Regions from separate parts of the Pseudoduganella sp. GW821-FHT11H04 genome, predicted to be linked through region 2. Evidence: predicted binding sites of a transcription regulator. Region 2 holds the regulator's gene; each other region holds the start of a gene.
What was found. Region 2 encodes sigma-54, which starts transcription at its own class of promoters, with help from an activator protein. Its sites were predicted from a motif close to TGGCANGNAANCTGCTTT; they were not measured.
Positions count from the first base shown of each region.

Region 1 (2,199 bases), on a different contig from region 2:
GGTGTCACCGCTCCTCCAGGCAAGCGCATGGGCCACGCCGGCGCGCTGATCTCTGGCGGTGCTGATACTGCACAAGCCAAGCTGGAAATCATGGAAGCCTGCGGTATCAAGGTTACCAAGAACCCATCCGAAATGGCTCGCCTGCTGAAGGCAATGCTGTAATATTAGCCGTAAGCTAACGGGGAGCCTCGGCTCCCCGTTTTTGTTTCAACTGGAGATAACGATTTGGCAAAACTACTCGTCATGCGTGAAGGCGTCATCGAGCAAACGGTGCAGCTCACCAAGGAGCGCATGACCGTTGGCCGCCATAAGCATAACGATATTGTGCTGAATCACGCCGCAGTGAGCGGCGAGCACGCCATTGTCACCACCATCCTGGACGACTCCTTCCTGGAAGACCTCCAAAGCACCAACGGTACCTTTGTTAACGGCCACCGCATCGGTAAGCACTTCCTGCAGAATAAGGATGTGATCAAGATGGCCAAGTACCACCTCGAATTCGTCACGGACGGCATCCGCCCTTTGGCCGCAGCCGCCGCAACTGTCCCGGCCATGCCGGTGCCGCCGCAGCGCCCTCGGCCACCGCAGTCTGTACAAGCAGCCCAGCCTGCCCAAGCCGCACCGGCCACCCAGTTCGCCGCAATCGCACCGGCGGTGGAGTTGCCGCTTGGCCATATTGAAGTCCTCAACGGCACCAATGCCGGCAAAACCCTCAGCCTGACCAAGGCCGTCACCAGCCTCGGCCGCCCTGGTGTGCAGGTGGTGGTGATCGCTCGCGCCGCCGATGGCTATTCCGCCGCCCATGTGGAAGGCGACAAGTCTCCACTGCTGAACGGCGACCCAATGCCGCGCCAGCCACAGCGCCTGAAGACCGGCGACATCCTTGATCTCAGCGGAATTTTGATGGCTTTCCGCCTCCCAGCCTGACACTTATTGTCAGCCCCACCTTCGCAACTGATAATTTTCGTCACTTGCCGAGCAGAAATTGTCAGTCAAAATCAGAATTTTGCTTATAAATTAGGCAAAATGATGCTTTTTGCTTAATTATTAAGCTGGCATGCCAATTGCTCAATGGAATCTGCGAGACTTTAACAACCCTTGTTTTGGAAACTACAAAATGAAATCGATGAAGCAAATCAAGCAACAAGCGCAAGCTGGCTTTACCCTGATCGAACTGATGATCGTTGTGGCGATCATCGGTGTTCTGGCTGCTGTAGCAATCCCAGCCTACTCCGAGTACACCCTGAAGGCCAAAGCTGCCGCAGCGATCTCTGCTGCTGACTCCCTGAAAACCGCCATCGGAGTTTGCGTTCAGGAATCGGGTGGCGACTACAATAAGTGCGACATCGGCGACACCGCTGGCGGCTCCCCAGTGAAGCCATTCGCCAAGACCAAAGAAGTGTCGTCGATCACCTTCAACAAGACCTCCGGCGTCCTGACCCTGACCCTGACCGACCTGGGCAAGAACGTTGGTGCTGGCTCCACTATCACCATGGAGCCTACCGGCCTGGATGGTTCCAAAGCGAACGTAACCTGGAAGAACGCAACCACCGCGACCAACCCAGTGTTCATCACCGCTGTTGAGAAGAACAACCCAGCTACCTAATCTAATTAGAGTATCTGAAGGAAAAAAACCGGGCCGTTGGTCCGGTTTTTTTTTGCTAGTGACGAAAAAAGGCAGACGACGCACGTGTAAACTGACAAAAATGTAGAGGGCTTGACTAAAATCGTCATCTCAACCGGCCAAAAGTGACAATTTGCGACAATTTTGGGCCGTTTTTGTTGTCAAAAAAAGATGGCACGGCCGTTGCTCATATCCAGGTGTGGCACCAAATTCTTAGTCCCCTACCTGAAGGAGTAGCAAAATGAAATCGATGAAACAGATCAAGCAGCAAGCACAAGCCGGCTTCACCCTGATCGAACTGATGATCGTTGTGGCAATTATCGGTATTCTGGCAGCAGTTGCTATCCCTGCCTATTCGGAGTACACCCTGAAAGCCAAAGCTGCTGCAGCGATTTCCGCAGCTGATTCCATCAAAACCGCAATCGGTGTTTGCGTTCAGGAATCCGGCGGCGACTACAACAAGTGCGACATTGGTGATACCGCTGGTGGCAGCCCAGTCAAGCCATTCACCCCAACCAAAGAAGTTTCGGGTATTACCTTCGACAAGACCAGCGGTGTCCTGACCCTGACCCTGA
Region 1 is NZ_JBXARE010000006.1:104,238-106,436, reverse strand. It holds gene sucD (succinate--CoA ligase subunit alpha) at 1-162, shown strand, start outside; gene AC1RTP_RS15285 (FHA domain-containing protein) at 226-927, shown strand; gene AC1RTP_RS15280 (pilin) at 1,118-1,606, shown strand; gene AC1RTP_RS15275 (pilin) at 1,866-2,199, shown strand, end outside.
Region 1: AC1RTP_RS15280 (pilin) is a predicted target of sigma-54. The motif match lies at 1,054-1,071, and genes of this name have one in related genera.

Region 2 (2,199 bases):
TCTGCACACGGTCTTTGTATTTCATGACCTGGCGATCCAGTTTATCAATCAGGGTATCGATGGCGGCGTAGAGATCTTGCGACAGGCTTTCGACGTAAACAGTTTTGCCAGACATGCGCAGGTTGATTTCCGCTTTCTGACGTTTCTCTTTCTCGGTGAGGTTATCTACAGTCAGGATGACAGCAATATCGATTACTTGATCGAAATGGCGCTTGACTCGTTCCAGCTTGCTCTGCACGTACTCGCGAATGGCCGGGGTCACTTCGACATGATGTCCACTGATGGTGAGATTCATACACACTCCTAAAGATGATGTCGCTCTCGAGTTCGTGTACGCCGAAACGCACAGAGGAACCCATGCACTGCACTACAAAGATTTGCGGAGGCTTACCGGAGGGATTTTCAACGCTTCTCGATATTTGGCAACAGTCCGTCGCGCAATCACCATGCCTTGTTCTCCCAGCATGTCCGCAATCTTACTGTCGGATAAAGGATTTTTCGGGTCTTCTGCTCCTGTCAGTTGCACGATCAGTGCCCGTATCGCAGTCGATGAAGCTTCACCCCCAGCTTCGGTCGCGACGTGGCTACCAAAGAAATATTTCAACTCAAACATGCCATGCGGGGTGAGCATATATTTTTGAGTTGTTACGCGAGAAATAGTGCTCTCGTGTAGTCCCAGTGTATCAGCAATTTCACGCAACACAAGGGGCCTCATGGCGACCGCGCCATGGCTGAAAAAATTCTTTTGTCTTTCTACTATCGCTTCCGCGACGCGCAGGATGGTGTCGAAGCGCTGGCGCATATTCTTGATCAGCCACTTAGCTTCCTGCAGCTGGCCGTTCATCTGCGACTCGCTTTTGCCCTGCTTGAGCAGGTTGGCGTACAGCGCGTTCACACGCAGGCGCGGCACCACGTCGTTATTCAGCATGACCAGCCAGCCGCCGCGGCCCTTCTTCACGATCACGTCGGGCACGACGTAATCGGAATCGCCCGATGCGAACTCGGCGCCCGGGTGCGGGTTGCACTGGCGGATGACGCACTGCGCTTCGCGCAAATCTTCGTCGTCGCAGTCGAGGGCTTTTTTCAGTTTGGTGAACTCGCGCTGGGCGAACCATGCCAGGTGCTTCTCGACGATGACCAGCGCCATGCGGCGCGTCACCATCGGCACGCCTGGCATGCGCTTGATCTGCAGCGCCAGGCATTCGGAAGCATTGCGTGCGGCCACGCCGGCCGGGTCAAAGCTTTGCAACAGCACCAGGCTGCAGCGAAGGTCATCCAGTTCGATTTCCAGCTCGGGCGGCAGACGCTCGTGGATTTCTTCCAGCGGCTCTTCCAGGTAGCCATTGTCGTCCAGCGCGTCGATGATCATTTCCATCAGGGCGCGGTCGCGCGGCTCCTGTACGGTCACTCGCATCTGTTCCAGCAAGTGTTCGCGCAAGGTGCAGCCGGAAGCTTCCAGCTGCGGGCGGCTGTCTTCGTCGTCGGCAGATTTGCTGCCGGAGCTGGAACTCCAGTCCGTGTCGTCGCTGCCGTTGCCGCCCTCGCCTTCGCCGCCTTCATAGGCGTCGCCTTCGGAGGCTGCGGCCGGGGCTTCGCCACACTCGCCCGGCGCACTTTCCTGCGCTGGCGTGGCGGGGCCTTCGGTGCCATTGCCGCTACCCTGGCTGATGGCGCCATCGGCCAGCAGCCGCACAGAGTGGTCGAGCGGATCGTCAAGACGCTCCAGCATCGGATTGTCGCCGAGCAGCTGTTCCAACTCCTGGTGCAGCTCCAGCGTGGACAGCTGCAGCAGGCGGATGGATTGTTGCAGCTGCGGCGTCAGCGCCAGGTGTTGCGAGGTTCGCAGTTGCAGTGTTTGTTTCATGGCCTTCGCTTACATGCGGAAGTGTTCGCCGAGATAAACGCGGCGTACGGATTCATTGGCAATGATGTCGTCCGGGCGGCCCGAAGCCAGCACGGCGCCCTGGTTGATGATGTAGGCGCGGTCGCAAATGCCGAGGGTCTCCCGTACATTATGGTCGGTGATCAGAACGCCGATGTTGCGCTCCTTCAGGAAACGCACGATTCGTTGGATTTCGATCACGGCGATCGGGTCGACGCCGGCGAACGGTTCGTCCAGCAGCACGAAGCGCGGATTGGTAGCCAGTGCGCGCGCGATCTCCACGCGGCGGCGCTCACCACCGGATAGCGACAGGGCCT
Region 2 is NZ_JBXARE010000010.1:88,874-91,072, forward strand. It holds gene hpf (ribosome hibernation-promoting factor, HPF/YfiA family) at 1-295, opposite strand, end outside; gene AC1RTP_RS20570 (RNA polymerase factor sigma-54) at 368-1,864, opposite strand; gene lptB (LPS export ABC transporter ATP-binding protein) at 1,874-2,199, opposite strand, start outside.

Region 3 (2,199 bases), on a different contig from region 2:
GCAAGATGCTCGGCAAGCTGAGCCTGCGTTACGCCGGGTTCAATCACTGTATAGGCGAGCTCGGGATCGGTTGCAAGAATGCGGTTCATGCCGCCCAGGTCGACGATCACTTGACCTTCGCCGCTAGGGCAAGCATCGCCATAGCCCCAGTTCCGCCCGGTGCTGAGCGGATAAAGCGGAATGTCAAATTCTCCGGCGCCGCGTACGAGCGCCACCACTTCGCCATGGGAAAGGGGGCGCAGCACGGCGAGCGGAAGGACGGGATTAGCCGCAGTACTTGCCGCATAAGACGCCAACGCCCCTGCTTCGGTAAGCACGCGTGACGGTCCCAGCAACAAGCGCCAGGCCTGCAAGGCAGGATCGAGCCGGTCCATGTCAACTCCTCCCTTCGCGCAAGCGCAGCGTAATACCGGCCTCGTCTTGTGGCGAGAAGAAGAACGGGTAGAAGGAGCGCTCGTTGGGCCCAGCTTCCATGCGCCCGCCGTGCAGATGGATCTGCTCCTCCATATGCGCCAGGTCCAGCCGCAACAGCACCGCGGGCGCTCCAACCCGCGAGCAATGGCGTTCGGGCGCGGCTATATGGAAACCCAGCATGCGCTTGTAAAACATGACGTGGCGTGGATTGACTTCGATCACATAGTCGGTGCAGCCATGCAGGTTATGGGCATAGACATACGAAATGTGGATCAGGGCGGCAAACACACGCATATTGACGTCGCGGTCGATTGCCAGGCGCGCTGGTTCGCAGAGATGCCGTCCTTGCGCACGCCAGCCCGAGAGAATGTCGCCAAAGTTTTCATCGGCCGGCAGCCCAATGGCGGGATCATCCAGGCAAAGCGACATGGTTCCGACGGTCTCGCCCTGGCTGTCGGCAGCCAGTGTGATGCGGTTCGGTTCATGCGGTGCGTTGGGATCGATCTCGTAGCCGCGCCAGCCGTACATTTTCTGCAGCAGCACGCTGGCAGCCTCGCGCTGCCCGGCCGAATTGGCCAGGCGGATATTGAACTGTTGCTGGTCCAGCGCTTGCAATGCCTGCTCGCCGCTGGCGTTCTCTTCGATCAGCAGGGAAACAATGGTGTCGTCGTCCACAGTGCGTCCTCCTCTTGGAATATGGCTTGGACGCGCAGGATCGCGTAAGGTTCCGCCCGCGTCGGATTTCTTTTCACGGCCAATGCACACCGGGGCATAGCGACATGGCACGGATGCTGCTCAACAGAGCTTGCCGGCACACCCGCCGCATATCCTCAGGGAGATTCAAGCCATGACTACCTTCCGCAAGTCCCTCCTGGCAAGCGCCGCCGCAATCGTGGTCGGCATTGCCAGCGCGCCAGCCCAGGCATCCACCTTCGCTTCTGCGATCCTGGACATCAACAATTTCCGCCTGTTGCATTCTGGCGGCGGCGCCTACAGCACCGCCGACTTCACTATCCTGCAGGGCACCAACGACGCGCATGCAACCGCATCGCTCAATAATGTGTTCGCCAATGGCGCATCATCTCTCGGCATCCTGAGCGGTAGCACGCCGAACGTAGCGCACCAGTGCGTTGGCGCACCCTGCCCTGCCCTGGCCAACAACAACTTTGCGCCATTTGCCAGCCCGCCGCCGGTGCCAGGCACCTTCGGTTATGCCGACCAGGACTTGACCGGCGCCTCCATCATCATTAATGGCAATCCTGCAGGCGCACATGCCCGCACCCGCGCTGACGCTTCGACCGCCATGAACGCCATTGCCTCTGGCAATTGCGACGTCGGCACGTCAACCACCTTCAGCATCACGCTGGGCGCAGCGGACACCATGACGGTCGCGTTCGATGCAACGCCCTACACACAGGCTTATGTTTCGCTGGGTTCGGGCCCGAATGCCAACGCGAATGCACGCTTGTCGTGGTCGATCAATATCGTCAACCTGACCACTGGCGCCTCGGTCTTTACTTACGCGCCGGGAGAACTGAATGCACAAAGCGCCCTCAGCCGCACTGACGGCACGCCAGGCACTCTGACTTATGCACCTGCCACTGCGCCATTTTCGGCGACCACACCCTTGCTTGCAGCGGGCACGAGCTACCAGATCACGATCCAGCACAACACGCTGGCCAATGCGTTGCAACAGCAATTGCCGGAACCAGATTCGCTCGCTGTGCTGGCAGCTGGGATGTTGGCAATGTCGGTAGCATTGCGCCGCCGCAAATCCTGAGCATT
Region 3 is NZ_JBXARE010000012.1:130,458-132,656, forward strand. It holds gene AC1RTP_RS22520 (FAD-binding oxidoreductase) at 1-374, opposite strand, end outside; gene AC1RTP_RS22525 (N-acyl amino acid synthase FeeM domain-containing protein) at 376-1,089, opposite strand; gene AC1RTP_RS22530 (EDSAP-1 family PEP-CTERM protein) at 1,262-2,194, shown strand.
Region 3: AC1RTP_RS22530 (EDSAP-1 family PEP-CTERM protein) is a predicted target of sigma-54. The motif match lies at 1,195-1,212, and genes of this name have one in related genera.

Region 4 (2,199 bases), on a different contig from region 2:
CCTGGTTTCAAAGCTGACCGTGATTGGCGTGCCCACTTCGAGCAAGTCCGGCACTGGCGTCGGCATTTCGCTGCGGTTCAAGAACACGAACGGCACCTCGGCCTGGTTGGCGTAAGGAAAAGCACGGATGCTTCCCGTACCGGGCAACTGCGCCGATTGCGTCACGCTGGTCGCGACGTCGACTACGCACAGCGTTGACGCGCCATCAGGCGGATTGAAGTTGTTCGCCGATACCCCGATGTCGATCGTGCTGGCAAACAGCAAGGCCGCGTGATAGACCGAATTGGCCCATTCCGCTACGCAGGTGGAGTACTTGTCCGTGCCGCCGGTACTGAAGATTGCTTCGCCGGACACTGCGGCGCTATACCCTGCAGCGCTGATCCTGTCGGCCGCGCGGGCTCCGGTGTAGCCGGGCTTGCCTGCTGTCTCGCCATGCAATTCAGTGATGCCGTTCTGGTTGATGTAGCTCCAGTGCGCATCGGCCGACTTGTCGAGCAACAGGCTTTGCGCCAGCAAGCCGGAACCGATCTTGCCGCGCAAGGCATTGATGGCGTTGAACACGGAATAAGCGCCGCTGCCCACGGCATAAGTGGGCGTTGGCACCGACGTGACGATATTGCCCTCGACCGTGGGTGATGGCGTTGGTGTCGGCGCGGTGACGGGCGGATTGTTCGATGCAACCGGCGCCCCCCCCGACCCGCCGCCACCGCCTCCACAAGCCGCCAACAACAACGCCAATGCCAGTCCCGGGACTTGCCTGGACTTAAGCATGTGATTCCCCTCGGCGGCGCATGACCAGCATGCCAAGTCCTAGGCCGAGCAGTGCCAGGGTACCAGGCTCAGGAACTGCCGCCGCCGCTGCAGCGTCGGTGGCTGGCTGCGAGACTTCGATCACCGGCGCAGTACTGCCGGGCTCGGACGGCACGAACACCTCGATGATGGGCGTGATTTGGGCCGGCATGGGAACTACCACCGAGGACATGTCTTCCGTCGGGGTTGGCAGCACGGTTGGCATGTTGCCGAGACTACTGCCAGAGGAACTGCTGAAAACAGACGGCGGCATGCTGCTGTAACTCATGAAACTGAATTCAATACTGTTGATGGTGAGCGGTCCGGCAACCGCGTGAGCGCCTGCCAGAACGGAGCAGGCCAGCAGGCAAGGCTTAATCAGCGAGATAGCTTTCATTATGCGCTCCATGTAGTAAGTTAGGATCTACAAACACAAAGAAGCATCAAACATGCCTACTCGCTAAGTCATTGATTATGCTGACATCGCAAAACCTCAGCTAAGCCATGTGTTAAATTTTACGACAGTGAAGTTTGCAATTAGGAAAATTAACCTTTACCGAAGGCCGGCAAATGTCAAAAAAGGCGGGGCGAAGAGGTCTAGCCTGGGGCAGGAAAGCCAGGCAAAAAAGCGGACGAGGATGCAGGCGCAGCGGAACGCAGCGCCTGCCTTAGGATCAGGATGAAGCTTTGATGGCGTGGCGTTCCAGCAAGTCGTACAGGGTTGGGCGGGAGACACCCAAGAGTTCCGACGCTTTGACAATATTACCCTCGACGCGGGCCAGCGCGCGCACGATTGCGCGGTACTCCGCTTCGTCGCGCACCTGGCGCAGGTTGAACGGTTCCTCTTCCACCGGTGCACCGGACAAGCCCAGGTCGTCGGCCGTGATTGCCGGGCCGTCGGCCATGATGATGGCGCGCTTGATGCAGTTTTCCATTTCGCGCACATTGCCCGGCCAGTCATGGTGGGCGATTTGCGCCAGCGCGTCCGGGCTGAAATGCAGGTTGCCGCGGCCTTCCTGTGCGCAGAAGCGGTTCTTGAAGTGCTGCGCCAGCAGCACGGCATCGCCTTCGCGCTCGCGCAGCGGCGGGATGGTCAGCACGATTTCGGACAAACGGTAATACAAGTCTTCACGGAAGCGTCCCGCTTTCACCAGCTCCTTCAGGTTCTGGTGGGTCGCGCAAACGATGCGCACATCGACCGGGATTTCCTCATGGCCGCCGACGCGCTCGATCACGCGCTCCTGCAGGAAGCGCAGCAGCTTCGCTTGCAGCGGCATCGGAAGGTCGCCCACTTCATCGAGGAAGAAGGTGCCGCCGTTGGCTGCTTCCACCTTGCCCTTGGTCTGTTTTACCGCGCCGGTAAAGGCGCCCTTCTCGTAGCCAAATAGTTCCGATTCAAGCAAGGTCTCG
Region 4 is NZ_JBXARE010000003.1:478,514-480,712, reverse strand. It holds gene AC1RTP_RS09305 (hypothetical protein) at 1-771, opposite strand, end outside; gene AC1RTP_RS09300 (PEP-CTERM sorting domain-containing protein) at 764-1,186, opposite strand; gene prsR (PEP-CTERM-box response regulator transcription factor) at 1,464-2,199, opposite strand, start outside.
Region 4: AC1RTP_RS09300 (PEP-CTERM sorting domain-containing protein) is a predicted target of sigma-54. The motif match lies at 1,227-1,244, and genes of this name have one in related genera.